Regions from separate parts of the Kitasatospora sp. NPDC092948 genome, predicted to be linked through region 1. Evidence: riboswitches for the same ligand, from Rfam matches in the RefSeq annotation. Region 1 holds a riboswitch; the other holds the start of a gene.
The links. Region 1 has a riboswitch for cobalamin ahead of metE (5-methyltetrahydropteroyltriglutamate--homocysteine S-methyltransferase). Riboswitches for the same ligand answer to the same signal wherever they lie in the genome.
Positions count from the first base shown of each region.

Region 2: linked by a shared signal. The riboswitch ahead of metE (5-methyltetrahydropteroyltriglutamate--homocysteine S-methyltransferase) and the one ahead of metE (5-methyltetrahydropteroyltriglutamate--homocysteine S-methyltransferase) in region 1 are both predicted to bind cobalamin.

Region 1 is NZ_JBIVPU010000005.1:405,258-410,667, forward strand. Features, by position in the region: gene ACIQF6_RS18850 (FAD-binding oxidoreductase) at 1-59, opposite strand, end outside; gene ACIQF6_RS18855 (hypothetical protein) at 174-572, opposite strand; gene cobF (precorrin-6A synthase (deacetylating)) at 830-1,591, shown strand; cobalamin riboswitch at 1,683-1,903, shown strand; gene metE (5-methyltetrahydropteroyltriglutamate--homocysteine S-methyltransferase) at 2,059-4,365, shown strand; gene ACIQF6_RS18870 (MFS transporter) at 5,298-5,410, opposite strand, start outside.
Region 2 is NZ_JBIVPU010000008.1:227,912-233,321, reverse strand. Features, by position in the region: gene metF (methylenetetrahydrofolate reductase [NAD(P)H]) at 1-647, shown strand, start outside; gene ACIQF6_RS23900 (hypothetical protein) at 691-903, opposite strand; gene metE (5-methyltetrahydropteroyltriglutamate--homocysteine S-methyltransferase) at 1,021-3,327, opposite strand; cobalamin riboswitch at 3,475-3,698, opposite strand; gene ACIQF6_RS23890 (enoyl-CoA hydratase) at 3,823-4,596, opposite strand; gene mmsB (3-hydroxyisobutyrate dehydrogenase) at 4,593-5,410, opposite strand, start outside.

The DNA of each region.
Region 1 (5,410 bases):
GCCACGCCTGCCGCCGACACCGCAGCGGCGGTCAGAAACCGCCGACGATCCATACCCATGGCGAACCTCTCCGCCCGCGCCGCGCGCGCGAGCCTCCTGTCCGCCGATCGTCGCCCTCCCCCGCCGCCCCCGGCCCGCCGCGCTGCGCCCATCGGCGCAGCGGGCCCGGCGCGTCACTCCGGCAGGCCGCCGAGCTGCGCCCCGACCCGCTCCCGCAGCAGCAGGTACTCCTCCCACCGGCGGACGGTCGGACCGACCGGGCGTTCGACGGTCCGCGCCCCCGTCACCCGCTGGCCGTCCCGGAACTGTTCGAGCGTCAGGTCGAGCTCCACGCCGCTCGGCAGCCGGTTCCACCAGTGGAACCCCTGCTGCTCCCCGTCCCGGTGCACCTCGCCGACCACCAGCTCGCCGCCGAAGAGGTCGTTCACCAGCAGGGCCGTGATGTCGCAGTGCCCCCACGCCGGATTGTCGGGCCCCCACCCGGCGCCGGCCAGGTCGTCGGGCGAGCAGGTGTCGGCGGCCCAACTGGCGCGCAGGGCCCGGTCGAGGTCGAGCAGGTTCCACGGAGTCATCCCGACAGCATCGCACCCGGCACCGACAACGCTCCCCCGGTGGTGTCCGAACGGCCGGACGCCGCAAGGGCTTTCGAACCTGGTCGAATCAGTCGCAGGCGGGCCGGGCGTTCCGGTTTCCTTGGGTGCGGGACGGGAGGCACGACCGCGCGCCGCTCCGGTACGGGGGTCCGGAGCGGCCTCGGCCGGTGTGCCTCCCGTGCCTCCCGCGCCTCCCACCTGCGGTGCCGCCGGAGCCACCAGGCACAATCGGCGTCATGCGTACCCTTCTCGTCATCGGCATCGGCGCGGGCGATCCCGACCACCTCACTCTGGAGGCGGTCAAGGCGATCGGCCGCACGGATGCGTTCCTGCTGCTGGACAAGCCCGAGGAGCGCCAGGACCTGATCCGGCTGCGGCGACAGATGATCGCCGAGCACGGGCGGCCCGGGCACCGGGTGGTGGAGTTGATCGACCCGGCGCGGGACCGCGCCACGGCGGCGTACAAGGAGGCCGTCGAGGAGTGGCGGGAGCGGCGCGCCGACCTGGTCGAGCAGGCGGTCGTCGACGAGCTGGCGGAGGACCAGACCGGTGCGCTGCTGGTCTGGGGCGACCCGGCGCTGTACGACAGCGTGATCGCCGTCCTGGACCGGATCCTGGCGCGCGGGCGCACCGCGTTCGAGTACACCGTCGTCCCCGGCATCAGCAGCATCTCGGTGCTGGCGGCCCGCCACCGCACCACCTTGACCCGCACCGCGCGCCCCGTGCGGATCACCACCGGCCGGCGCCTCGCCGCCGAGGGTTTCGGCCCGGGCTCGGAGGACGCGGTGGTGATGCTGGACGGGCAGGCCGCGTTCACCAAGATCGACCCCGCGGGTGTGCACATCCACTACGGCGCCTACCTGGGCACCGAGGACGAGATCCTGGCCGCCGGGCCGCTCGCCGAACAGGCCGACCGCATCGCGGAGTTGCGCGAGCGGGCGCGCGAGCGCAAGGGCTGGATCATGGACAGCTACCTGCTGCGCCGCACCGAGGACTGACCGGCCGGCCGCCCCGGCCGCGGGGCCTCTTCCGCGTCTCATGGAGCGGACGGATGGCGGAACGACGTCCCGCCGCCCGTCCGCTTCGTTCTACACTGACCGCGCAACTGGTTCGCCCTGCCAGCCAGGCAGGCGCGTCGTAAGAGGGAACCCGGTGGGAATCCGGGACTGCCCCGCAGCGGTGAGTGGGAACGACCGCCGTCATCAGCACTGGGTCCGCAAGGGCCCGGGAAGCGACGGCCAGTAGGTGTCCGGGCCTCGGCCCTGGCGGGCCCGCGAGTCCGAAGACCTGCCCGTTGCCCGGGTGCGAAGAGCTCGCGCCCGGCCTCCGATGACCTCGAGGGCGGGTCGGCGAACCACCGGGCGGGCAGGCGCAGTCGAGAGCGCGGCACCGCACCGCTGGCGTCTCCTTTCGCGTCCTCCTGTGCCGTCGGACCCAGGTTCGAGGCTCGCGAAGGAGAGTCCCCTTGACCACGAAGTCCGCAGCCGCGGCAACTGTCCACGGCTACCCCCGCCAGGGTGGCAACCGGGAACTGAAGAAGGCCGTCGAGGGCTACTGGAAGGGCGCCGTCACCGCTGACGCGCTGCTCGCCACCGCCGCCGAACTGCGTTGCGCCAACTGGCGTCAACTGGCCGGCGCCGGCATCACCGAAGTCCCCACCGGCGACTTCTCGCTGTACGACCACGTGCTGGACACCACCGTCGCCCTCGGTGCGGTCCCGCCCCGGCACCGGGCCGCGGTGGAGGCCGATCCGCTGGCCGGCTACTTCGCCATGGCGCGCGGCACCCAGGAGCTTTCGCCGCTCGAAATGACCAAGTGGTTCGACACCAACTACCACTATCTGGTGCCCGAGTTGGGCCCGGACACGGTGTTCGCCGCGAACTCCGCCAAGCAGGTCGGCGAGTTCCGCGAGGCGCTCGGCCAGGGCTACCGGGCCCGCCCGGTGCTGCTCGGCCCGATCAGCTACCTGCTGCTCGCCAAGGCCGCGCCCGGCGCGCCGGACGGATTCGAGCCGCTCACCCTGCTGGACCGGCTGCTGCCGGTGTACGCCGAGCTGCTGGCCGACCTGCGGGCCGCCGGCGCCGAGTGGGTGCAGCTCGACGAGCCGGCGCTGGTCCAGGACCGCACCCCGGCCGAGCTGAACGCCGCCGCCCGCGCGTACCGCGACCTCGGCGCGCTGACGGACCGTCCGAAGCTGCTGGTCGCCTCGTACTTCGACCGGCTCGGCGAGGCCCTGATGGTGCTCGCCAAGTCTCCGGTCGAGGGCCTGGCGCTGGACTTCACCGGCCCCGCCGCGGGCAACCTCGCCGACCTGGCCGCGGTCGGCGGCCTGCCCGGCAAGCGGCTGGTCGCGGGCGTCGTGGACGGCCGCAACGTGTGGATCAACGACCTGGAGAAGTCGCTGGCCACCCTCGGCACCCTGCTCGGCCTGGCCGACCGGGTGGACGTCGCCGCGTCCTGCTCGCTGCTGCACGTCCCGCTGGACGTGGCCGCCGAGCGCGACCTGGACCCGCAGATCGGCCGCTGGCTGGCGTTCGCCCGGCAGAAGGCCGCCGAGACGGCGCTGCTGGCCCGCGCCCTGCGCGAGGGCACCTCCGCCGTCACCGCCCAACTCGCCGCCAACCGGGCGGACCTGGCGTCCCGCGCGGTGTCCCCGATCACCCGGGACCCGGCCGTCCGGGCCCGCGCCGCGGCCGTCACCGACGCCGACACCCGCCGCGACGCCCCCTACGCCGTCCGCGCCGAGGCGCAGCGAGCCCGGCTGAAGCTGCCGCCGCTGCCCACCACCACCATCGGGTCCTTCCCGCAGACCGCCGAACTACGGGCCGCCCGGGCCGAGTTGAACGCGGGCCGACTGGAGGAGGCGGACTACCGGGCGCGGATGGCGGACGAGGTCCGCGAGGTGATCGCCTTCCAGGAGAAGACCGGCCTGGACGTGCTGGTGCACGGCGAACCCGAACGCAACGACATGGTGCAGTACTTCGCCGAGCAGCTCACCGGTTACCTGACCACCCGGCACGGCTGGGTGCAGTCGTACGGCACCCGCTACGTGCGGCCGCCGGTGCTGGCCGGCGACCTCTCCCGCCCGCACCCGATGACCGTCGACTGGTACCGGTACGCGCAGAGCCTGACGGACCGTCCGGTCAAGGGCATGCTGACCGGCCCGGTCACCATGCTGGCCTGGTCGTTCGTCCGCGACGACCAGCCGCTCGCCGACACCGCCCGGCAGGTCGCCCTCGCCCTGCGCGACGAGGTCGCCGACCTGGAGGCCGCGGGCGCCGCCGTCATCCAGGTCGACGAACCCGCGCTGCGCGAGACGCTGCCGCTGCGCCGGGCCGGGTGGCCCACGTACCTGGACTGGGCGACCGAGGCCTTCCGGCTGGCCACTTCCCCGGTGCGGTCCGACACCCAGATCCACACCCACATGTGCTACGCCGAGTTCGGTGACATCCTGCGCGCCATCGAGGAGTTGGACGCGGACGTGATCTCCCTCGAGGCGGCCCGCTCGCACATGCAGGTCGCCCACGAGCTGGCCGCCGTCGGCTACTCGGCCGAGGTCGGCCCGGGCGTGTGGGACATCCACTCACCGCGCGTCCCGTCCGCCGCCGAGACCGTCCTGCTGCTGCGACTCGCCCTGACCGCCGTACCCGCCGAGCGCCTGTGGATCAACCCGGACTGCGGCCTGAAGACCCGCGGCTGGCCGGAGACCCGCGACTCGCTCGACAGCCTGGTCTCCGCAGCCCGCACCCTCCGCGCGGAACTCGCGGGCTGACGCCCCGCCCGTTCTCCACCCCCCTCCGCGCGGAGCCGGCGGGCCGACAACCCGCCCGCTCCGCGAGGTCCGCGAGGTCCGCGAGGTCCGGCCGATCGGAGGCCGGCCGATCGGAGGCCGGCCAGCCGGAAGCCGGTCAACCGGAGGCCGGTCAGCCGAAGGTCAGCCAACCGAAGGCCGGTCAACCCAAGGTCAGCCAACCGAAGGCCGGCCAACCCAAGGTCAGCCAACCGAAGGCCGGCCAACCGAAGGCCGGCCAGCCGGAGGCCGGTCAGCCCGAGGTCAGCCAGCCAAAGGCCGGCCAATCGGAGGTCAGCCAGCCAGAGGTCAGCCAGCCGGAAGCCGGTCAAACCGCTCCGACACCTCCCGCAGCCTCCGGCCGGCCCCGGTGCCCTCCGCCGAGGCCGGGCCGGGGCCGGGGCCGGCCGCACCATGGTCAGCCCCCGGCGCAGCTCGCCCGCGCCGCGCGGTCCGATGAACTGCCCGCTGCGGGCCTCGGGGGCGGTGGAACCCGGGCACCGCCACCCCGGCCGACCTCACGCCGCTGCGCACCGCCGCGAACCTTCGCCGCCCGCACCTCCCCCGCGCCGACACCGTGGACCTCGCCGCCCGGGCCGGGCTCCTCGGCCTGGACTGTCCGGCCGGCGCTGTACGGGTCTGACCGCACGGCGGTGGTCCCCACTCCGTTGGACGATGGCGAGTCACCGCCCAGCCGCGCGTCCGGCAGGCACCGATCTCGGCTTCGACGGCACCCCGGCCCGGTCGGCCCGGTCGGCCCGTCTCGGCCGCGCCGGCGCGTTCCGCCTCTCCGGTGCCTGCGGGCCCTGCGGCGGTCGAGTCCCGCACGCAATCACCTTTGCAGGACGGGCACTTCACGCGGGTGCCGGTCGGCGAGGTCCCACGGGCCCTCGCTCCCGGGCCGGGGTCCCTGCTCAGGCGTGCACGGGCTCCGGTGCCTCGGCACGGGTCCGGGCCGTCCGTTCGTCGCGGGTGGTCGCTGCGGCCACCGCGCATGCCACCAGTGCGAGCGCCGCTGCCGCGAGCG
Region 2 (5,410 bases), on a different contig from region 1:
TGACCGCGGTCGGCCACAGCGTCGCCGAGCTGCGCAACATCCTCGGGCACTACGCCGACCAGGGAGTACGCAACATTCTGGCGCTGCGCGGCGACCCGCCGGGGGACCCGCTGGGCCCCTGGGTCCGACACCCGGACGGCGTGGAGTACGCCGCCGACCTGGTGTCCCTGATCAAGGAGTCCGGCGACTTCTGCGTCGGCGTGGCCGCCTTCCCGGAGCTGCACCCTCGCTCGGCCGACTGGGACGACGAAATCCGCCACTTCATCGGGAAGTGGCGTTCGGGTGCGGACTATGCGATCACACAGATGTTCTTCGACGTGGACAGCTACCTCCGTTTCTGCGACCGTCTCCAGCGCGCCGGATGCGATATCCCAGTGATTCCGGAAATCATGCCGGTGACCAGCATTCGTTCGCTCCGGCGAATTCCGACGCTCAGCACCGCTGCCATCCCGACGAGCCTTTCCAGTCGAATGGAGAAGCACGGCGAAGACCCGGCGGCAGTTCGTTCCATCGGGATCGATCACGCCACCGAGATGTGCCGAAGGCTGATTTCCGAGGGAGTTCCCGGCCTGCATTTCATGACGATGAACTTCTCCACCGTCACCACCGAGATCTACCAGAACCTCGGCCTGCCCCGGCACTGCTGAGCACCGGTGCGGGCCGCTCCCGGGTGGCCCGCACCCCGCGCGGTCAGGGCACCTCCCCCTCGGTCGCCGTGCCGCCTTCCGCCAATGCCAGTCGGGCCAGCGCGTCTGCGAGCGCCTGCTGGAGGACCCGTATCCGCGCTCCTCCGGCGCCGACCTGCCGGCGGGTGGCCAACAGGCTCTCGTACTCCTTCTCCGATATGACGACCAGGACCTCCCCGTCGACCCGAATCCGGTGCGGCAGCGGCCTCCTGCCCATGCGCGTCCCCCATCCATCGCCGCGGCGAGCGCGCCCCCGACCGGAGCCCGGAGGAGGGCGGGCCGCCGGAGCGGGCGCGGCCCACCGGCCGCACCCGCCCTTCCCACCGCCGGCGGTTCAGCCGGCGAGTTCCTCCCGCAGTCGGCGGGCAGCTCCGACAAGGCTGTCGAGCGACGCGCGGGTCTCGCTCCAGCCCCGGGTCTTCAGACCGCAGTCCGGGTTGACCCACAGGCGTTCGGCCGGGATCGCCTCCAGTCCGGCTCGCAGCAGCTCGAGGGCTTCCTCGGTGGACGGCACGCGCGGTGAGTGGATGTCCCACACGCCGGGGCCGACCTCACGCGGGTACCCGGCCTCGGCGAGTTCTCCGGCCACCTCCATGTGCGAGCGAGTGGCCTCCAGCGAGATCACGTCGGCGTCGAGGTCGTCGATCGCCGCCATGACGGCTCCGAACTCGGCGTAGCACATGTGGGTGTGGATCTGGGTGTCGGCGCGGACACCGGACGTGGCGACCCGGAAGGCCTCGGTGGCCCAGTCCAGGTAGGCCGGACGGTCGGCGGCACGCAGCGGCAGGGTCTCGCGCAGGGCGGGTTCGTCGACCTGGATGACCGCCGCGCCCGCCGCCTCCAGGTCCGTGACCTCGTCCCGCAGCGCCAGCGCCACCTGCCGTGCGGTGTCGGCGAGCGGCTGGTCGTCGCGGACGAACGACCAGGCCAGCATGGTCACCGGCCCGGTCAGCATGCCCTTGACCGGACGGTCCGTCAGGCTCTGCGCGTACGCGTACCACTCGACGGTCATCGGGTGCGGCCGGGAGAGGTCGCCGGCCAGCACCGGCGGCCGCACGTACCGGGTGCCGTACGACTGCACCCAGCCGTGCCGGGTGGCCAGGTAGCCGGTGAGCTGCTCGGCGAAGTACTGCACCATGTCGTTGCGTTCGGGCTCGCCGTGCACCAGCACGTCCAACCCGGCCTTCTCCTGGTACGCGATCACCTCGCGGACCTCGTCCTGCATCCGCTCGCGGTAGGCGGCGGCGTCGATCCGGCCGGCCGTCAGATCGGCCCGGGCCACCCGCAGTTCGGTGGTCTGCGGAAAGGAGCCGATGGTGGTGGTGGGCAACAGCGGAAGGCCGAGCCGGATGCGCTGTGCTCGGGCACGCTGCGGGTACGCCTCGGCCCGGCGGGCGTCGGCCTCGGTGACACCGGCGACCCGGGCCCGGACGGCCGGGTCACGGGTGATGGGCGAGGTGGCGCGCGAGGCGAGATCGGCCCGGTTCGCGGCCAGGTCGGCGGCGATGGCGGAGGCGCCCTCGCGCAGGCCGCGGGCAAGCAGCGCCACCTCGGCCGCTTTCTGCTTGGCGAAGGCCAGCCAGCGGTGGATCTGCGGGTCGACGTCCCGCTCGGCGTCGGCGTCCAGTGGGACGTGCAGCAGTGAGCAGGAGGGGGCGACGTCGACGGTGTCGGCGAAGCCGAGCAGGGTGCCCAGGGTGGCGAGCGACTTCTCCAGGTCGTTGATCCAGATGTTGCGACCGTCGACGACCCCGGCGACCAGGCGCTTGCCGGGCAGGCCGCCGACCGCTGCGAGGTCGTCCAGGTTGGCGGCCGCGGGGCCGGTGAAGTCCAGCGCCAGGCCCTCGACGGGGGCCTTGGCGAGCACCGGCAGGGCCGCGCCGAGCCGGTCGAAGTAGGAGGCGACCAGCAGCTTCGGACGGTCCGTCAGCGCGCCGAGCTCGCGGTAGGCGCGGGCGGCGGAGTTCAGCTCGGCCGGGGTGCGGTCCTGGACGAGCGCGGGCTCGTCGAGCTGTACCCACGCCGCGCCGGCCGCCCGCAGGTCGGCCAGCAGTTGCGCGTACACCGGCAACAGGCGGTCCAGCAGGGTGAGCGGCTCGAAGTCGGCGGACACGCCGGGTGCGGGCTTGGCGAGCAGCAGGTAGGTGATCGGGCCGACCAGCACCGGGCGGGCCCGGTGACCGAGCGCGAGGGCCTCCCTCAGCTCGCCGACGGCCTTGGCGGGATTGGCGGCGAACACCGTGTCCGGCCCCAACTCGGGTACCAGGTAGTGGTAGTTGGTGTCGAACCACTTGGTCATTTCGAGCGGTGCGAGGTCCTGGGTGCCGCGCGCCATGGCGAAGTACCCGGCCAGCGGGTCGGCGTCCACCGCGGCCCGGTGCCGGGGCGGGATCGCGCCGACGGCGACCGTGGTGTCGAGCACGTGGTCGTACAGCGAGAAGTCGCCGGTGGGCAGCTCCTGGACGCCCGCCTCGACGAGCTGCGTCCAGTTGGCGCGGCGCAGGTCGGCGGCGGCGGCCAGCAGGGCTTCGGCGCTCACCGCGCCCTTCCAGTAGCCCTCGACGGCCTTCTTCAGCTGCCGGTTGCCGCCCTGGCGGGGATATCCGTGGGCGGTTGCCGCGGCTACGGACTTCGTGGTCAAGGGACTCTCCTTCGCGAGTCTGTCTCCTCGGATGCCCGGGACTGGACGAGAGCGCGAAGGGATGCCGAACCGGACGGACGCCGACACGGCTCCGCCCGGTATGCACGCCGACCCGCCCACGAGGTCACCGGAAAGCCGCCCACGAACGGTCGCGGACGGACAGCGGGCAGGTCTTCGGACTCGCGGGCTCGCCCGGGGAGTTCGACTCCCGGGCACCTACTGGCCGTCGCTTCCCAGACCCTCCGGGTCCAGTGCGTATGACGGCGGTCGTTCCCACTCACCGCTGCGGGGCAGTCCCGGATTCCCACCGGGTTCCCTCTTGCGACGCGCCTGCCTGGCGGACAGGGCGAACCAGCTGCACCGGTCAGACTACGGCCAACTCCTCGGCCTCCGGGCAGCGAATCGCCAAACTGTCCGCATCCTGAGATGTGCCGGGCTTCCGCGCCCCCACCGGGGGAGCCTTCCGTGGTGCGGGCGCGGAGCCCTGTCCGCAGGTCAGCGATGGGTGAAGGACGGCGCCCGCTTCTCGGCGAACGCCGCCATGCCCTCCTTCTGGTCGGCGGTGGCGAAGGCCGCGTGGAAGAGCCGTCGTTCGAATCGCACGCCCTCGGCCAGGGTGGTTTCGAAGGCGCGGCCGACACTCTCCTTCAGCATGATCGCCGCCGGGGCGGACATCGCCGCGATCGTCTCGGCAGTGGTGAGGGCCTCGGTCAACAGATCATCGGCGGGGACGATCCGGGAGACCAGGCCGGCCCGCTCGGCCTCCTCGGCGTCCATCGTTCGGCCGGTGAGGCACAGTTCCATCGCCTTGGCCTTGCCGACCGCCCGGGTGAGCCGCTGCGACCCGCCGATGCCGGGAATGACGCCAAGCGTGATCTCCGGCTGGCCGAACTTCGCGCTGTCCGCCGCCAGCAGGACGTCGCACAGCATCGCCAACTCGCACCCGCCGCCCAGCGCGTACCCCGCGACCGCGGCGACGACCGGTTTCCGCAGCGCCCCGAACCGGTCCCAGGCAGCGAACCAGTCGTCGAGGTAGGCATCGACAAAGGTGAGCGACCGCATCTCCTTGATGTCGGCTCCGGCCGCGAAGGCCCGCTCCGATCCGGTGACGACCAGACAGCCGATCTCCGGGTCGCGGTCGAAGGCCGTCGCCGCAGCGACGACTTCGGTCATCAGCAGGGTGTTGAGGGCGTTCAGGGCCTTCGGTCGGTCGAGCGTGATCAACCCCACCCGGCCCCTGCGCTCGCTCCGGATCGTCTCGTACCTCACGCGGGGTCCTTTCGAAGTGTGCGAATGATGGCGGAGAAGTCCAGCCCGGCGGCCTCGCCCCGGGCGAAGTCGGCGAACAACTCGGCGGCCCGGCGGCCCAGTTCGGCCGGGACGGCGGAGGCGGTGGCGGCGTCGGCGGCGAGCCCGAGGTCCTTGGCCATCAGCGCGGCGGCGAAGCCTGCGGCGTAGTCCCGATTGGCGGGGCTGGCGGGAACAGGGCCGGGCACCGGGCAGTTGCTGGTGAGCGCCCAGCACTGCCCGGACGCCGCGGACGCGACGTCGAACAGGGCCTGGTGACCGAGGCCGAGGCTCTCCCCGAGGACGAACGCCTCGCCGACCGCGATCATGGAGACGCCGAGGATCATGTTGTTGCAGATCTTGGCGGCCTGCCCGGCGCCGGAGCCCCCGCAGTGGACGATCCGGCGGCCCATCGCCGCCAGCACCGGCTGCACGGCGGCGAAGTCGGCGTCCTCCGCGCCCACCATGAAGGTCAGGCCCGCCGCCTCGGCGCCGGCCACGCCGCCGGAGACCGGCGCGTCGACGGCGCGGTGCCCGGCGGCCCGGGCCAGCTCGGCGGCGGACCGGGCATCCCCGACCGCGATGGTGGAGCAGTCGACGAACAGCGCGCCGGGGGCTGCGGCGGAGGTCAACTCCCGGTAGGCGTCCAGGACATGCTGCCCGGCCGGCAGCATGGTGACCACCAGGTCGGCCCCGGCGACCGCCTCGGCCGCCGAGCCGGCGGTCGCCACCCCGCGCTCCGCGGCCCGGGTACGGGCCGTTCCGGCGAGGTCGTAGCCGGTCACCCGGTGCCCGG